One region of the Neobacillus canaveralius genome, then DNA from elsewhere that is predicted to be linked to it. Evidence: riboswitches for the same ligand, from Rfam matches in the RefSeq annotation. Region 1 holds a riboswitch; each other region holds the start of a gene.

Region 1 (6,411 bases):
GCAATAGCCAAATTAATATCGTCATTGATAATAAAGGATATTTGCTGCTCCCTGCAAATTTGCTGAAGTTCCTTGGCCAGTTCAACCTTTGCATCCCCTGTTAAAGCCCCGATACCTTTTTCACGGAATTGAAAAAGAGTTATTCCCCCTTTAATCGCTTCCTGCAAAACCTGTGCTGGATTGTCCTTGCAGTTGGGACTGCCCATAATAAAGTAAACTTTCAATGTATTTCGTAATGAATCACTATTGTGAATATTCATGCTGGTCACCTTCCTATTGCTACAATTCTTTTTCGATATGCCCAATGATTGGTTGGTCCATGACCTTGACCAATCAGCAGTTGATCTTCGATCGCAGCCTGGATAAAATGCTTCGCTTTTGATACAGCTTCATAAACACTTAAACCTTTGGCTAATTCTGCCGTTACAGCCGCTGAAAATGTACATCCTGTTCCGTGAGTATTCTTTGTCAGCACTCTTTTACTTGTAAAGGTTTTAAATTCGTTCCCATCATATAAAAGATCTACCGACACATCACGGTATTCATCATGCCCGCCTTTTACGACCACATGTTTAACTCCTAAGTCAAAAAGACGTTTAGCCGCTTCCTCTTTATCCTCATCTGTTCGAATCGACATTCCTGTTAAAACTTCCGCCTCAGGAATATTCGGTGTAATCACCATCGCCTGCGGTAACAAATACTTTTTCAATGCCGAAATAGCCTCTAATTGCAACAGTGACGCCCCGCCCTTTGCAATCATCACGGGATCAACCACGACATTTTTCAAGTTGTAGAATTCTATTTTTTCAGAAACGGCTTTGATGATTTCTGCATTAAACAGCATTCCTGTCTTAACAGCGTCTGTACCCATATCTTCACCAATCGATTCGATTTGTGTGCTAACTGCTTCTGCTGACATCGGATATACGGCTTGAACCCCCAAAGTATTTTGTGCCGTAACTGCTGTCAGTGCTGACATTCCGAAAACATCTAACTCTTGAAAAGTCTTTAAATCCGCCTGAATACCTGCACCACCGCCGCTATCAGAACCAGCAATCGTTAATGCTTTTTTCATTATGCCCACTCCCTATAGTTGTTTGTATAACGCGAATTGATGTATATCCTCAGAAGAAACGAGTGATAGTTGATTTAAAAAATCAATTTGAAAACTGCCAGGTCCCATTTCACCGACCTTTTCGAATGCTTTTTCTGCTGCAATACCATAAAAGGTTAACGCCGATAATCCAGCAAGCAGTAGGTCCTTTTCCACTCCTGCGAAGGCTCCAATTACAGAGGTTAGGAGACAGCCAGTTCCTGTTACTTTTGTTAACAGAGGATGACCATTCGAAACCAAGTACGTCGTCTTCCCATCTGTCAGCACATCGTCTTTTCCAGTAATCACAATTGTGGTATTCAACTTTTGTGCCGCGGTTACGGCCAATGTGACATTACTTCCTTGATGTCCACCACCATCCACTCCCTTAATCTCCCACTTTTCCCCCAGAACATTGGCGACTTCAGCAGCATTTCCGCGAATAACAGATACTTTTACTTCTTCGATTATTTTTTGTGCCATTTCCGTGCGGAACAGCGTAGCACCGGCTCCAACTGGGTCAAAGATCACCGGGATCCCTAGCTCATTAGCTGTTTTTCCAGCTAAGATCATCGAGCTCACCACGTCCTTGTTTAATGTTCCGATATTCAGAACAAGAGCACGTGAAATTCTTACCATATCCGCTACTTCTTCTGGAGCATAAGCCATTACGGGTGAAGCCCCAAGTGCTAAAAGACCATTTGCGGTAAAATTGGTGACGACCACATTTGTAATATTATGTACGAGCGGATTTTCTTCTCTTACCCTTTGTAAAATAGAACTAAAATCGTGATGATTCATCACAACACCCCCATCTTTATTCAATGACCCTATTAGTCTTCTAAACATAAAAAAGCCAGATCCATCAAAATAGGACCTGGCGTAATAGTTAGAGAAAAAGGTAATTTCACATGGCTACTTTCCTACGCTGGTATAATCCAGATCAGGTCCGAAGGGTTAAAAAACGTAAAGTTTTTCTCTCAGCCCCAAATTCAGAGCACCCCTAGTAGTTAAATCGTATTAAGTTATTTTCTATGTTAGTCTACTGGTTACCATATGTAAAGTATTTTATACCGATATTATTTAGCTAGAATCTTTAAATAAGATGTTGTGTCCTTGATCGAGTAACCAGCAAAAGTAAAATAAGCGGAATATTTCCGTTTATTTATCAGTTCGGGTGCATAACCTGATCACCCAACCGATAAGTGCGGATCCTAATAAATAAAGAAAAAGACGTATGCCAATTCATACGTCAATTCTTGTGTCTTTTAATAAGCTTTTACCAAGATTTTTTAAATTTCACTGCGCTTCCACCTGTTTTGGCGGACTTATATGCAGCTTCTGCAATTCCGACAACCGTTAGGGCAGTATCAATATCAAATCCAGGTAAATACTGATCCTTGTTGGACTCATCTAGAACAAAGTCAATAAATAAGTTTATTGGAACTAAACCATCCGATGCATACACAGTCGGATCAATTAAATTCATTCCTGTTTCCATCCCCGAAATATGTTTTGAATTTAGATAAACAGATTCTTTACCTTCCACTCCTAAGACTACTAGGATACCATCTGTTCCGATTACTTCTAATGAATTTTCCATTATGCTTGTAACCATATTCGTATGCGCCGTACCGATAGCATTATTTTCAAACTCCAGCATGATTGTTGCACTATCTTCCACTTCTCTATCTGTCCAGTTTTCCATAAAAGACGAAACTTTCGTTGGTGTTCCTGCCAGATAAGTAAGCATAGACATACCATGTACCCCTAGGTCAATTAAGGCCCCGCCTCCTGCTACATCTTTGTCATACCAGGTTTCAGGCAGATTATTCGTTTTGGCCATGCCATGTGCGCGCCTAAAATTAATGGCAACAATATCACCAAGACTTCCTTCGTCAACCAATTTCTTTGCATATTGATAGGATCCAATAGGCAAGGATTCATGTGAGACTACTAGTTTTACACCATTTTCTTCTATTGCCTTTTTTACACTTAAACCATCTTTAACAGTAGGGGTTACTACCTTGTCTGTGAAAACATGCTTATTTGCATTTGCAGCGCGAACGATAAGATCTTTGTGTAAATTAGTTTCGGCTTCAATCATAACCGCATCTATGTTTTCATTATCCAGGATATTTTGATAATCAGCTTCATAAGGAACACCTAGCATTTCTGCATATTTCTTACCACGTTCAGCATCATGGTCCCAAACCGCTACCCATTCAACTTTTCCAGCCGATTGTTTAGCTATTTTTTCAATAAACATTTTTGTATGTACATGCCAAGCGCCCACAAGCGCAAGACGTACTTTTGTATTATTTTGTGCTGCAGAAGGCACATCAGGATTAATAGTACCTGCAATAAGTACTGTCAATAAAACCGTCGAAATGAAAACACATAATATTCTCTTCATAGCCATATACTCCTCCTCATTGTCTAAAAACTACTACAATCACTTCATAAACTTTGTACCAACTCTAGTGTTATGTACTCCTCCCTTCAAAACTATTTAACTTCTCCACTTTAAGTATCTTGCTAAAAATGTAATCGATTACATTTAGTTGCAGCACTTCATTATTAAAGAAATTTTTAATAACAGAGGTTACCTGTAGTCAAAGGTATAAAGATAGCAAACTTTTTGAAATCGATTACATTTTAATGTTATTATTTTTAGAATTATCTGTAAATATGTCATTCTCCTTATTTGTTCTACCTACCTTATACCCATAATTTTCTACTTCAACCTTTAATTTCCAGCCAACGCTACAGGACTTCCCTGGTTTTATAGTTAATAAAATGATAAAGTAATACTTTTAAAGATTATTTTTTGAAATGAGGGACAAATGTTGAACATATTATGGGATTTTGATGGCACACTTTTTGATACATATCCTGCACTGGTAGAGGGTTTTGTTACGTTAAGTCAGCGTGACCTTGATCGCGATGAGGTGTTGCGATGGCTGAAAATTGATTCGAAAACGGCTTTTAAACATTATGGGATTGATGAAGACAGACGGGCCGAGTATAAGCAGTTAGATATTCAATACTCAAAAGAGAGTAAGCCTTTTGACCATTTAATTGAGGTTTTAGCAGCGGTTGATAATAATATTATTGTAACCCATCGTGATAGAGAGTCGGCCGACTATCTGCTTGGGAAATTTGGATTATCCAAATACTTTACAGAGATTGTTTCTGTTGAAGAACAAGGATTCAACAGAAAACCTCATCCCTCTTCTTATGAATTTGTATTGAAAAAATATGACATCGACTTGGTCGTGGGTGATCGGAAATTGGATTTACTTCCGGCTAGACAACTTGGAATTAAAACAGTTTCTTTTCAAAATCGTAACATCGAAGCAGATTTTCACCTTGATAACTATGCTGAATTCATTCCTTTAGTACTAAAATAATAAAAGCCTGTAGAATCGTCCATCTAAGTCTATAACAAAAAGAGCTCACACGAATGAGCTCTTTTTGTTTACTTCAGAAGTATGACTTTTTCTACGCTTCCAGAGTGTATTTGGCAACATATAAGGTGCTAGTGCGCCCCTCTACATTACTACACTTTGGTTTGTATTTTCTTGCGGACTGCTAACCGGTTTCCCTTCTGAGCCTTCAAATTGACGGCCCCACCCTGTTATGATTGAGAACAATAGAACCAGGAAAAGCATCATGCAATAAATCATACCGCTGCTCACCTGTGTTAGTGATAGCTGCGCAATAAAATCATACCCATCCGACAATAAAGCACCGAGGAATACAAAAACACTTAAGAACGGAATGACTAACACGATGGCATTCGCAAAACCATCAAGTAGATTGGCACGTCGGTATGGATGGAGACCAACACGTTTGCCAATCTCATTCTGTACTTTTCCAAAAGTGGTCATCGAAGCACTGGTCACACCCCCGAAGATCAAAGTGGTAAACGAAATACCTAGCATCATAGCAAACTCAGCACCACGTACACTTTTGCCCATTTTGCTGTTAAGGATGCCATTTGTGACTTTTTCAAGCACACCCGCACCATTGAGCACACCCATGATACCGTAAACGGAAATGACCAGCGTCACCGTTGCCATCATGGAGCTGATACCGCCCGTTAGGAATCCTGCCGGAGCGCCATCTGCAACAGAAATAACATTGTCAAAAGTTAAGAGATTAAATGCTAAACCTGTTATAGTTCCTAAAACGATACCTATGGTTATAGCTTTATAGATATTGCGGGTTTTAATTGCCACTATTAACATGATTGCTACCGGAACCAGCATAACCAGTGTAGTTGGATTCATGTTCTTCTCGAGGATATCTGCAGCGCCCGTTCCTGGCGTGCCGCCGCCACCGAAAATCCAGAACAATACAAACGAGATAATCCCTGCAACCAAGGAATACTTCAGTCGGGTGGCAACACAGCCGCCAATGTCAGCAAAGCCTTGTTTTTTTGTATATTCTTGCGTTCCTGCAGAGATGATGGTGGTATCTGATATTGGTGCCAAGTTATCCCCAAAAATTGAAGCACTAACGATAGCGCCCGCAAGCATAGCAGGGTCGCATCCCAACAATACACCTGCTGGATAGAAAATAGGGAAGCAGGTAAACATGGTTCCAATCGATGATCCCGTAGCAGTAGAAATGACACAAACGGCTAAGAACGTAAACGCGGTGAATAATCCCCCGTCCACGCCCAGCAAATCAGCAAGCCATACGAACCCTGCCGAAATATTCGTCGCTTTTATCAGTGCCGAGAACATCCCGATCACAAACAGCAGAATGGTAATCGGTACAGCTTCCTTAACGCCTTCATAGACTGAATCCCAGAAACGATCGTAATTACCCTTTTTCACTAAAACGGAACCCACCATCAATGCGACGAAAGCACCCATCGCTAGTGCATACATTTCAAACGCTTTAAACACGATAAAATACAATATACAGAAAAACAGAAATATCACGACTGGGATAAACGCAGTACCCCAGCCACCTCTAAATTCAAGTTTTTTATTCATACCAGAACTCTCCTCTTCTAATCTAAACTTTCTATTCTAAACTAAACATCCACTTTCATTTATTCTTCGTTTAAATTCATCTTCATAATATTGCGATATTTCGAATCAACAGTACGCTCTAACTCAAATGGTTCGCCGTCTACTATTGGATAGTTGTCTAAGAATTGTTTAATTTCTTCGATATCGGTACGATCAAGTTCGAAAGCAAATATTTGCGTATTTGATTCAACATGCCTGCTATTTCTAACTCCAATAATAGAGGCACCAACACCTTGCTGACTTAATATATATTTTGTAGCAATCTGTGAG
Region 2 (6,411 bases), 1.7 Mb from region 1:
CTTTTAACATATCTGTTATTTTCCAGCCCGCTTCGAGAGCCGGTGTAAATACGGCAATAGGTTTAATAGAAGAACCGGGCTGTGCCTTTAATTGTGTGGCGCGGTTATAACCTCTAAAGGTATGCTCCCCTCGGCCGCCAACAAGTGCACGGATTCCACCTGTTTTGGGGTCAAGCAATATCCCTCCGCTTTGTACCAGAGAATCTGACCCTCTCGGAAATAAATCATCTCTTTGATATGTCTCTTCCATCGCACTTTGCATGGCAGGATCTAGTTCGGTGTATATTTGATAGCCGCCTGTTAATAATTCATCCTGTGATAAATGATAGACATTGATGGCTTCTTCAAAAACTTGATCAACATAGTGCGGAAACTTCCCTCGAAATGGATCTCCGCCTCTATTATTTAAGATAACTTTTTCATTTATCGCTTGTTCATATTGCTGTGTTGTAATATAGTCTTGTTTCTTCATTTGAAACAGTACAAGATTTCTCCTCTGGGTTGCTTTGTCCAAATGCTGATAGGGGTTTAGAGAAGAAGGTGCTTTTATTAGACCTGCCAGTAAGGCTGATTCGCTAATAGTAAGGTCCTCAACTTCTTTGGCAAAATAATTGCTTGCTGCATGCTTTATCCCCCAAGCACCGTCACCAAAATATATCTGATTTAAGTACATTTGAAGGATTTCGGACTTGCTAAATTGTCTCTCGATTTCCATAGCTAAAAACACTTCATCTGTCTTTCTTTTTAGTGTCTTCTGAGAGGTTAGTAACGTGTTTTTTGTTAATTGCTGAGTAATTGTACTGCCGCCTTCTACCATTCCACGGGCTTTTATGTCCCGAATAAGTGCTCTTGTAATCCCAATATAATCTACACCATGGTGCTCATAGAATCTACGGTCCTCTATGGCAATTACCGCATTTTTCATCGAATCAGGAACCTGATTAATCGAAATACCCTCATTTTTATTTGCAGATACTTTACTTGCAACCTCACCATTAAAATCATAAAATACGGTTGCCTGGGGAAGTTCATTTTTCAGGGAAGAAATATCTGCATCCATTGAATAAATGTACACGATACCTAGAAAGCCCAAAACTAAAAGAAAAAACGAGAGAACCATTAATTGGTTCATATGCCATCGCTTCCAATTATTCACTACCTTTTTCATAATTCCTCCTTTAAGAAATAAGAAATGAAGGACATCATTTTCTTTTTCCCAAAAAGGGGAAATATTAACCAATTTTTTGGTAAAAAAAAAAGAAAAGCACTCGAAATTGCAATCGAATGCTTTTCTTTATTCGTTCTTGGTTAATTCTTTAAAGCGGATTTTGGATTGTTTTTCATCAAAGCTGCTGTATACCCTATAGTGTTTGTCATCCAATATCCGGAAATGCTTACTTAGAATATTCTGCTGGAGGATAAATCCGTTTTTCCTTGAGACTACACGCCACCAAATTTTTCCCCCAAAGGTTTTCATTTTTCGATAGTCTATTCCTTCGCGTGCCACGGTTTCCAAGACTTCTAGCGGTTCATTACCAAATAAAAATTGTACTGTTTCTGTTTCTCTAAACAAAGCACAAATGGTGACTACCGTAGACCAGCCTGCCAGCACTCTTCCTTTTTCAATTTGAACCAAGGTTTTCTTTGAAACACCAATGATCTCAGCCATTTTATCCTGGGTATATCCTGCTTCTGTACGAATTAATCGCAGTTTATCTGAAACTAGCATAATAATTTCATCCCTATTCAATTTAAACCCTTCCTTCAATACACCTATTAGTGTAATTTTACACAAGTTCTCTCATATTGAAAAGAAAAAAACTGCTATCAATAAATGAATAGCAGTTTTACTGTTTTATTTTGGCGGAATACCACATTGACTTTGACTAGAGCAGGACTTTTCAAGGTCACATGCTGCACATTTCCCCTTTTTTGATTTATTTATAAACTTCACCAATGCCCAAGTGGCGTAACCAAATATCGCAGCTCCAATAACGATATTAGCTATCATACAAAACACATCCTCTTCTTATACTAATCCAAACAGTTTTCCGCCCTGATAAATGACCAAGCATAAAACATATGCAATAAACAATGCATAAAGGATTGAAAAAGCAGTCCACTTCTTTGAGCCAGTTTCTTTATAAATAGTAGCAGTAGTTGCTAAACAAGGAATATATAATAGTATAAAAACCATAAAGCTATATGCCGCCAGCGGCGTGTAATAATTGCTCAATAAACCTTGTAAGCTTGCATCATTTGGGACATAGTAAATAATATTCATGGTAGAAATAATTGCTTCTTTCGCTAAAAATCCTGTTATTAACGAAGCGGCTGCCTGCCAAGTACCGAACCCAATTGGTTCAAGAATCGGCGAAAATAAGTTACCTACCGCGGCTAAAAAGCTATCATCCATATCCACTTTTAATCCATTCGGACCAGCGTATGATAACAGCCATATGAAAACCGAACCTGCAAAAATAAACGTTCCCGCTTTTCGAACAAAGCCCTTTCCCTTATCCCATGTACTTCTCCAAAGCGATTGAACTTGAGGAAGACGATAAGGCGGGAGTTCAATGACAAATAGTGATGTTTCTGATTTTAATAGTGTTTTAGTAAATATTTTTGCTAATATCAAAGCTACAACGATACCCAGAACATACAGACTTAATACAACGAGAGCTTTATGTGCCACAAAAAATGCTCCAACAAATAACGCGTATACTGGTAATCGCGCAGAGCATGACATTAACGGAGTTAATAGGATAGTCATTAGTCGCTCACGGGGTGTTTCAATCGTTCTAGCAGCCATGATACCGGGTACATTACAGCCAAATCCAATCATCATCGGAATAAACGCCTTGCCATTCAGCCCCACATACTCCATAATTCTGTCCATAACAAGAGCTACCCTCGCCATATAACCAGAATCCTCTAATAACGATATAAAAAAGAAAAGAATAAATATCTGTGGAACAAAAACAAGGACTCCGCCGACACCGGCAATTAATCCTTCAATAATTAATGCATGTATGAAATCTGAGGCATGAATAGCTCCAAGGAATTTTTCTGCACCTGTTGTTACAGGTCCTGTTAAGATTCCATCCAGAATATCTGACAATGGAGTTCCCAGCCAATCAAAGGTCAACATAAACATCAAATACATACAAATTAAGAAGATCGGCATTCCTAAATAGCGATTCGTGACGATGGCATCAATCTTCTCTGACATTGGTACAACTGTACTTACCTTCCGAACAGAGGTTTCAAGTATCTTTTCAATAACCTCTTTTCTCTTCAAGTAAATAAAGTTTGCCAGCGATTTTACATAAACATTTTCTTGAATTAACAAGGACTCCAATTGAGAAAGGTATGATTCAAGTTTCGCAGGTTCTATTATGTCAGAAAGGAACTTTTTCACGTATTCATTCCCCTCAAATAATTGAAGAGCAAGCCATCTAGGTGAATGATCGGTTTTACCGATCATCTCAATACTTATTTTAGTGATAGCGTCTTCGACTGCTTTTCCATAATAAACATGTTTTTTTACCTTAGAATGACTTGAACTGGTTGAAATAACCTCTATTAACCGGTCGCAGCCTTTACCACTTCTCGCCACGACAGGAACAACAGGTACGCCTAAAATCTGTGATAACTTTTCGGTATCAATATGTATACCTCGATTGGCCGCGACATCCACCATATTTAAACCGATTAGTGCAGGTTTTTCATATTCAAGCAATTGTAATGTTAAATGCAAATTACGTTCTAATTGAGAGGCATCCAAAATATTAAGCAGCCTGTCTACAGGTTCCTCTAAGAAAAAGGTAGTAACTACCCCTTCGTCCCTTGATAATGGATTGAGTGAATAAACCCCTGGCAAATCAATTAATCTTCCTAGATTATTCTTGAAAACTCCAACCTTCTTTTCAACTGTAACACCACTCCAGTTTCCAACATACTCATAGGAACCAGTAAGATTATTAAACAATGAAGTTTTTCCAGTATTCGGGTTTCCAATAAGTGCGATTTCCATTTAAACTCTCTCCACTTCTATTAAGCGAGCTTCTTTACGACGAAGACCGACGCATTGTCCACATGATTCGATCATGACTGGCCCCCCAAATGGCATGACGCATTTAATACAAACCTCAGAACCTTCTGTTATTCCCAGGTCCAACAACCGTCTTTGCACCATTCGACCAACTTTGGATATATCTATGATTTTTCCTTTATCTCCTACTTTAAACGAACCGAACATCACCATCACCCTTACATAGGTTAATTGAGAATGATTATCTTTATTTATATCATTATTTTACCATTGAAAAATGGCTGATTTTGTGACAAAAGTTCGAAAAAAAAATAGAAAAGTCACAGACTTTTCTATTTTTTAACTTATATCATTTTTTTTGGTGCTGCAGTGATGACAAGGATAACAATAATCGCACACACGATAAAGCTTGGGAGCATATACGTACCATTGTATAAAAGAGAATACACTGCTGCTGGCTGACCCTCAGGTGCGTATTCACCAAAGAACACAATTCCTGATATTACATGTGCAAGATATCTTAATGCACTCCCTAAAAATGTTCCCAATAACACAAATGTGACCCATTTTTTCCTATTGTTATGGGAAAGAGAATCTTTCAGTTGTGAAGCAAAAACACCTGCTAAACCAACTACTGAGAAGGCAATAGCATAATCAATAATTCCTTGTAGAAGTGTATAAATTTGTGAAAAACCAAGGATAAACTGAAGTAATCCTAGTAAAAATCCAGACAAGATTCCACCTTTTACTCCCCAGCGAAATGACATTATGAAAATGGGAACCATCGCAATAGAAATGGACCCTCCTTGCGGCCATATTTTCAATGACAACAATCCTGAAACCAAATCCAGTAAATAAGCTAGTGCCGAAAATACAGCAACTTCAACCAAGAATAATGTGTTATTACGCTTTTTCTCCATACATGTTCCCCCTAATTTGTTTGTATTTTGGAGAACGTTCGAAAGTTTATACTGAAAATTTAATATGGCGCCATATAAACAAAAAAGCAATGCAGGACATATAAGGATTGTCTGCATTGCTTTACATTAATATTCGGCAAACCACATCCCTACGCTAGTGTTAACTAACAGGTTCATAGGGTCAGAACTCGAACGTTCACTCTCAGCCACCAAAAGCAGCTCCCCCTGTGGAAATATTTAATTATGTTCATACACGAATATACTATTTTTATAGGACTTTTACAAGGATAAACTTCCATTCATGTTATAATTAGATAAACAATCAAATTACGGATAAAAATTGATAAAATTTACCTATATTTATTTAAAGGGATTTCCGGCTATTATCACGAATTTAATTTAATCAGTTCGGCATTGTCTTAGGAGGAAACTGTGATGTTATCTGAATTACATATGGATTTAATAGCTTTTTTTAATAAGAATAAAGGGGAATTACTTCATGAATGGGAAAATTCCATTGTTATCTCTAAAGGAGATCCCTATAAAGAAAAAATAAGTCTTAATGGAATAGCCATTTTTAATATAGTATTAAATATGCATACGATGACTGAAGAAGAACTCCTAGAAACTATTCAAAAGTATGCGTTAGAAATTTCCGAAGAAAGAGCATTAGCTAATATCAATATTGGCGACTTTGTTTACAATGTTAATCTTGGCAGGTCTGTTTTATATAGTTACTTAAGTAAGTCAGGTCTAGTATGGGCAGATCTTCAAGAATCCATTAACAAGATAAATTTCTGCTTTGATAAATTTCTATATTACGCTGTAACTCATTATACAGAAGCTAAAAACAAAATTATTGAAGAAAAAACAATGTTTATTGATTCCACTCATCAAGACCGTTTAACCCTTCTAGGGCAAATGACTTCAAGTTTTATCCATGAATTTAGAAACCCACTGACTTCGATACAAGGTTTTATTCAGCTTCTTAAGGCAGACTACCCAGAAATGAAATATCTCGATATTATCTCAAGTGAGTTGGATCAACTTAATTTCCGAATCTCACAATTTCTTCTTTTGTCTAAAAAAGAATTAATTGGAAAGGAAAAGGAACAATTTAATCAGAATAAATTAATTGATGAAGTTTTAAATTTCCTCTACCCAAGTATTTTAGACGGTAAGGTGAAAATTAAAAAGGACATCGTCGATGAGATCACCCTTTATGGATATGCAGATGAAATGAGACAAGTCTTCATTAATATTATTTTCAATGCCATTGACGTGTTAAACCATCACAGAATACCGAACCCAACGATTGAGATAAAATGTAATATAGAAAATAATTCACATGTTGTTTTATCTATTTCTAATAATGGACCAATGATTCCTGCTGAATTGAGAAAGACCATTTTTGAGCCTTTTTTCACAACAAAAAAA
Region 3 (6,411 bases), 2.6 Mb from region 1:
CAATCGTTCTAACGCCAGCCATCCCATTCCCAATCATCACTAGTTTTTTCATGTCGGATCGCTCCTTATATTTGATAATTTATGAATTTACGTTATTTAAGTTTTCTCTATAGTTACATTGTAAATGTTCAGTTCTAGAAAATTTGTGAAGTACGTCACATATCAACGGAAGTTTGTGAATCAGTTCACATTATTGTCATAATCAAACAAATAAAAACCCCTCCTCAGCCGAGAAGGGGTAAAAATGTGATATTAATACATCTCTGATGTAGTTTTCGCCTGCATATGAAGCAATAAGTAGTCTGGACCGCCTGCTTTGGAGTCAGTTCCAGACATGTTGAAACCGCCGAATGGCTGATAACCAACAATTGCCCCAGTACATGACCGATTGAAGTATAGGTTACCAACATGGAAGTCTTCACGAGCCTGCTCCAGGTGTTCACGATTAGTCGTGATAACGGCACCTGTTAAGCCATACTCGGTATTGTTCGCAATTTCAATTGCTTCCGTGAAATCTTTAGCTTTTGTGAAACCAACCACTGGTCCAAAAATTTCTTCCTGCATGATACGTGCATCAGGAGCAAGGTCTGCAATTACAGTTGGTTGAATGAAGTAGCCTTTTGAATTGTCGCCTTCGCCGCCAGTCAATACCCTACCTTCTTGCTTGCCAATTTCAACATATTCCATGATTTTCTTGAAAGCATTGTTGTCGTTCACTGGTCCCATGAAAGTCCCTTGCTCAGTTGGGTCACCTACTGATAATTCCTTCGTTAACTCAACTACACGGTTTAATACTGCATCATAAACATCCTCAACGATAACCGCACGAGAGCATGCTGAACATTTTTGACCTGAGAAGCCAAATGCTCCTGCCACGATAGATTGTGCAGCCAGCTCTAGATCTGCTTCCGCGTCAACAACAATCGTATCTTTACCGCCCATTTCAGCAATCAATCGCTTCATCCAAACTTGGCCTGGATTCACTTTTGAAGAACGTTCGAATATACGCAGACCAACGTCACGTGAACCTGTGAAGCTGATGAAACGAGTATCTTTATGGTCTACTAAGTAGTCGCCCACTTCCGAACCGCTTCCTGGTACAAAGTTTAATACCCCTTTAGGCAGACCTGCTTCTTCCATTACTTCAACGAATTTCGCTGCAACAACCGGAGTAGTAGAAGCTGGTTTTAATAGTACCGTATTACCTGTAACGATTGCGGCTACTGTTGTACCCGCCATAATTGCTAATGGAAAATTCCAAGGTGAGATGATGATTCCAACACCTAGTGGAATATAATTATAACGGTTAAATTCGTTTGGACGGCTATTAACGGGAACGCCATCTTTCATTGCCAGCATTTGGCGGCCATAATATTCAAGGAAGTCAATCGCTTCTGCAGTATCTGCATCCGATTCTTTCCATGGTTTACCTGCTTCTTTTGTTAAAAGAGCAGAGAACTCATGCTTACGGCGACGAATAATCGTCGCAGCTTTAAATAATACATCTGCACGGACTTCGGCTTTCACTTTTTTCCACGTTTTGAATGCTTCAACGGCTGCCTGCATTGCTTGTTCCGCAAGATCTCTGCTAGCTTTTGAAACGCTTCCAATTATTTCGTCTTTATTTGAGGGATTATAAGAAACAATTTTATCTTCTGTTGTAATTTTTTCGCCGCCGATTACTAGTGGATAATCTGTGCCTAAATAACCTTCAACTGTTTTTATCCCGTTGAGATAGGCTTGACGGTTTTCTTCAATTGTAAAGTCTGTGAATGGTTCATGCTTATATGGTTGTACCATGTCTCAAAACCTCCTATGTATTAAAAAACATTATATCCTCGTTCATTCTAACATGTTTCTTTTACACGTATCAACGGATAGCCATTAAAGCATATTTGGGCAAAAAAGACCTGGCGTTACGTTAACCTTACTATAATTAGAGGAGGAAACTATCTCCAATTAAAATACGGTCTTTTAATCAACCGTTTTTTATATTTTTTTTAATATTCCTTTTATTTTACTTAAGACTCATGTATACTAAAACCAAATTGAATAGAAATAACTAGGGGAGTCCAATGAGGTGGGCTGAGAGAGAAACACGTTAAAGTTTCTTGACCCTTTGGACCTGATCTAGATCATACTAGCGTGGGGAAGTTAGAAAAAGTCATCATGTATTGAATAAACTTCTACATACAAAGCCGGTCCATCCTTTTTGGACTCGGCTTTTTTTATGTACTTCATTACTTTTCATCCACTCGTTTTGTTCTAGATCTCGACCTTTAATTTTAAAAACAGGGAGAGATTTACTTTATGTCAACAACTTCATTAAACGAAAAACGCATTTCCATTATGTCTAGCTTTTCAGGTAGTAAAAAGGTTTATATTGAAGGCTCAAGACCCGATATCCAGGTACCAATGCGGGAAATTGAACTTAGTCCTACAACAGGCAACTTTGGTGAAGAAGAAAATCCGCCAATTCGGGTCTATGATACAAGTGGGCCATATACGGATGCTGATTATTCAGTAGATATTACAAAAGGCCTTCCCGCTCTTCGAAGCTCATGGATTCATGAACGAGGGGATGTGGAGGAATATGAAGGAAGAGAAATTAAGGCTGAAGACAATGGGTATAAGGATAAGAAAGATCCTCGTGCTAATCATAACGTTTTCCCAGGTTTAAAGCGTAAACCATTACGTGCAAAAAAAGGGAGAAATGTCACACAGCTGCATTATGCAAGGAAGGGCATCATCACACCTGAGATGGAATTTATCGCATTAAGGGAAAATATGAAACCTGAATTTGTGCGTGAAGAAGTTGCAAGAGGGCGGGCAATTATTCCATCCAATATCAATCATCCAGAGGCAGAGCCTATGATTATAGGAAGGAATTTCCATGTTAAAATCAATGCAAATATTGGGAATTCTGCTGTTTCATCGTCCATCGAAGAAGAGGTCGAAAAAATGACATGGGCCACACGGTGGGGTGCTGATAATATTATGGACCTATCAACAGGTAAAAACATTCATACAACAAGGGAATGGATAATTCGCAATTCAGCTGTTCCTGTAGGAACCGTTCCTATCTACCAAGCACTTGAAAAAGTAAATGGTATTGCCGAAGATCTAACATGGGAGGTTTATCGTGATACCTTAATTGAACAAGCGGAGCAAGGCGTGGATTATTTCACCATTCACGCTGGTGTTCTTTTGCGATATGTTCCGTTAACAGCAAAGCGTTTAACAGGTATTGTATCTCGAGGTGGATCTATTATGGCACAATGGTGTCTTCACCACCATAAAGAAAACTTTTTATATACTCACTTTGAAGAAATCTGTGAGATTATGAAAACTTATGATGTTGCATTCTCCTTAGGAGATGGTCTACGTCCTGGTTCAATTGCTGATGCCAATGATGAAGCACAATTTGCGGAATTAGATACTCTTGGAGAATTAACAAAAATTGCTTGGGAGCATGATGTACAGGTAATGGTTGAAGGTCCAGGACACGTACCTATGCACCTTATAAAAGAAAACATGGACAAACAACTTGAGGTTTGTAAGGAAGCTCCCTTCTATACTCTAGGTCCACTTACAACTGACATAGCTCCTGGCTATGATCATATTACATCTGCGATTGGTGCAGCCATGATTGGTTGGTATGGTACGGCTATGCTTTGTTATGTAACGCCAAAAGAACATTTAGGTTTACCAAACCGGGATGATGTACGTGAAGGTGTTATAACTTATAAAATAGCTGCACATGCTGCTGATTTAGCAAAAGGACATCCAGGGGCATACAAAAGGGATGATGCCTTATCAAAAGCTCGTTTCGAATTCCGTTGGAGAGATCAGTTTAATTTATCATTAGATCCTGAACGAGCTTTGGAATATCATGATGAGACGTTACCTGCAGAAGGTGCAAAAACGGCACATTTCTGTTCAATGTGTGGACCAAAGTTTTGTAGCATGAGAATCTCTCAAGATATTCGTAATTACGCGAAGGAAAACAAGCTTGATGCGAATGAAGCTATCGAAAAGGGTATGAAGGAAAAAGCTACAGAGTTTAAACAATCTGGGGGTAACATTTATCAGTAACTTTCTTGAAGTGCTGTGCAAATAATAATCAAAAGGACAATACATATTAGTCATATAAAATATGTATTGTCCTTTATTAATAAAGATTTTTTAAATTTAAATAATTTCCGCTAGGTTAATAAATATGCACAAACGGTTCGGCCTCATTTGCTTTACGGACGATTAATGCCTCTGGTCCGTCAACGGATGTAACACTTACCGAAACCGATATATAATTTGGAAAATGCTCAAGAACAAGCCCTGTTACATATTGAGTAAACCCAATTGCCTCGGATTTTCCATAGAACTGAATCGGAATAGTGATATCCAAATCAGTAAATTGATCACCAATATAGAAGGCTCGGCCAATTACACCATTAAAGTTTGGAAAATACTCTTCCACATCCTGCTTAAAATTTAAAAATGCAGTTACATCATCACGGTGTGCCTCTTGTGCCTCAGTCGATGGAAATAGGAAATACTTTTCAGCCACTGGCTCCCATGAATTAATTGTGGAGCTTCCTTTATCGACATTGGTATAGGTGAAAAAGGTTCCAGGCACCACAGATGATTTGCTTTGCTGTTCAAATAATGCAATGGTAATCGGAACATCCTTTAAATTCTTCATGGTCCGCAGACGTTTAAGGACCTCTTCGGCAATCTTTTTCCCTTCCCGTTCCATTTCAGCAAACTCAATCTTCCGCTCAAAGTAGGGTTCACCTACTGCAGTACGAAAATAATGGACAGAATTTAGTGCTAGGCCAATCACGACACCACCCAATTTGACCGTATCGTTATCTCCTTTAATGAGATAATCATGCTCTAAGATGTGGGCTAAATAAATAGGACTATTATTATTCCCTTGCTGAAAATCTGCAGCGTCCTCCATAAGCGGGTTTAAACCAATGTTTTCTTCTTCTTTTAAACCCTCTGCACTTAATTGTGCGGGTGTGAATTTTCGGTTCAACCACAATCTAACGTTATTACGTTTTAACTCCTGTCCTTCACGGAACAAGTAGGTTTTGGGGTCGAATTGATGCTGAGCAATCCTCATCAATCCTGTTTCAAATTCATTAATGTCATATCTAGTATTAATATTTCCAACTATCAATCCGCGTGCTTCCCCAGGTTCAAACGGTAAAATAGTCCGATAATAGTTGTCGGAAATATTATATTTCGGAATAATTGCTTTCTCATCCGCCTCTTCTTTTGTCTTGACAACATTCTCCTGCTTTTGAAAGTTCGGTGCACATCCACTAAGCAGTAAGAAAAGGGAAAGAGCGAGCAATGAAAGTTTTTTCACTTTGATTACACCTCTTATTTATTTAATTCTACTAAAAGCTTCTCCTCGTCCCACACTTCAATTCCCAGCTCCTCGGCCTTAGTAAGCTTCGAACCAGCATCTTCACCAGCAATAACAAGATGCGTTTTTTTGCTGACACTTCCAGATACGTTCCCTCCAAGGGCTTCAATCTTCTCCTTGGCCTCATTTCTAGAGAGCTGTTCCAGTTTCCCAGTCAGAACAACTGTCTTCCCTGCAAAGATACTGTTAGATTCTTCTACAGAAACTGGTTTTGCCCCTTTATATTCCATATTAACTCCTGCGGAAGCAAGTTCCTTTAACAGTTCCACTGCCTCTTCCTGGTCAAAAAATGCCACAATAGAATCTGCCATTTTATCGCCAATTTCATTGATCGCAATCAAGTCTTCCTTTGTTGCAAAAGCTAGTTTGTCCATCGTATTAAAGCTTTGCGCAAGTGTTTTTGCAGCTTTTGCACCAACATGGCGTATACCGAGACCAAATAATAGCTTTTCTAATGAATTTGCTTTTGATGCTTCAATCGCTTTTAACAGATTTGTAACTGATTTTTCACCCATTCTTTCTAAGGCTATTAACTGATCAAAGGTTAGTTTATAAATATCTGCAACATCTGAGATTAATTTTTCCGCAAAAAGCTGGCTGATTACTTTTTCACCAAGTCCATCAATATTCATCGCGTCACGTGATACAAAGTGAATCAATCCTTCACGGATTTGTGCCGGGCATTTCGGATTAATACACCGTAACGCAACTTCACCTTCAAATCGGACTAACTCGCTTTCACATTCTGGACAATGTGTTGGCATTTGGAAGTCACGTTCATCTCCAGTTCGTTGTTCAGCAAGCACGTTGACTACTTCAGGAATAATATCTCCTGCTTTTTTAACAACCACCTGGTCGCCAATCTTAATATCTTTTTCGCGAATTAAGTCTTCATTATGTAAGGAGGCACGCCCAACGGTTGTACCAGCTACCTTAACAGGCTTTAGAATCGCTGTTGGAGTGACCACACCTGT

What was found. Region 1 has a riboswitch for thiamine pyrophosphate ahead of thiM (hydroxyethylthiazole kinase). Riboswitches for the same ligand answer to the same signal wherever they lie in the genome.
Region 2: it holds a riboswitch for thiamine pyrophosphate, as region 1 does, so the genes downstream of both, thiT (energy-coupled thiamine transporter ThiT) here and thiM (hydroxyethylthiazole kinase) in region 1, are expected to answer to the same signal.
Region 3: it holds a riboswitch for thiamine pyrophosphate, as region 1 does, so the genes downstream of both, thiC (phosphomethylpyrimidine synthase ThiC) here and thiM (hydroxyethylthiazole kinase) in region 1, are expected to answer to the same signal.

What each region holds. Positions count from the first base shown of each region.
Region 1 is NZ_JBDFLL010000001.1:3,223,162-3,229,572, forward strand. It holds gene thiE (thiamine phosphate synthase) at 1-260, opposite strand, end outside; gene thiD (bifunctional hydroxymethylpyrimidine kinase/phosphomethylpyrimidine kinase) at 266-1,075, opposite strand; gene thiM (hydroxyethylthiazole kinase) at 1,088-1,894, opposite strand; TPP riboswitch at 1,997-2,108, opposite strand; gene ABC255_RS16200 (Gfo/Idh/MocA family protein) at 2,373-3,509, opposite strand; gene ABC255_RS16205 (HAD-IA family hydrolase) at 3,940-4,506, shown strand; gene ABC255_RS16210 (Na+/H+ antiporter NhaC family protein) at 4,648-6,102, opposite strand; gene ABC255_RS16215 (aldo/keto reductase) at 6,162-6,411, opposite strand, start outside.
Region 2 is NZ_JBDFLL010000001.1:4,904,426-4,910,836, forward strand. It holds gene ABC255_RS24045 (transglycosylase domain-containing protein) at 1-1,168, opposite strand, end outside; gene ABC255_RS24050 (helix-turn-helix transcriptional regulator) at 1,295-1,750, opposite strand; gene ABC255_RS24055 (FeoB-associated Cys-rich membrane protein) at 1,856-2,011, opposite strand; gene feoB (ferrous iron transport protein B) at 2,030-4,036, opposite strand; gene ABC255_RS24065 (FeoA family protein) at 4,037-4,267, opposite strand; gene thiT (energy-coupled thiamine transporter ThiT) at 4,399-4,974, opposite strand; TPP riboswitch at 5,104-5,210, opposite strand; gene ABC255_RS24075 (histidine kinase N-terminal domain-containing protein) at 5,410-6,411, shown strand, end outside.
Region 3 is NZ_JBDFLL010000001.1:5,780,503-5,786,913, forward strand. It holds gene nirB (nitrite reductase large subunit NirB) at 1-52, opposite strand, end outside; gene pruA (L-glutamate gamma-semialdehyde dehydrogenase) at 253-1,800, opposite strand; TPP riboswitch at 2,055-2,169, shown strand; gene thiC (phosphomethylpyrimidine synthase ThiC) at 2,311-4,095, shown strand; gene ABC255_RS28120 (CamS family sex pheromone protein) at 4,211-5,377, opposite strand; gene ligA (NAD-dependent DNA ligase LigA) at 5,392-6,411, opposite strand, start outside.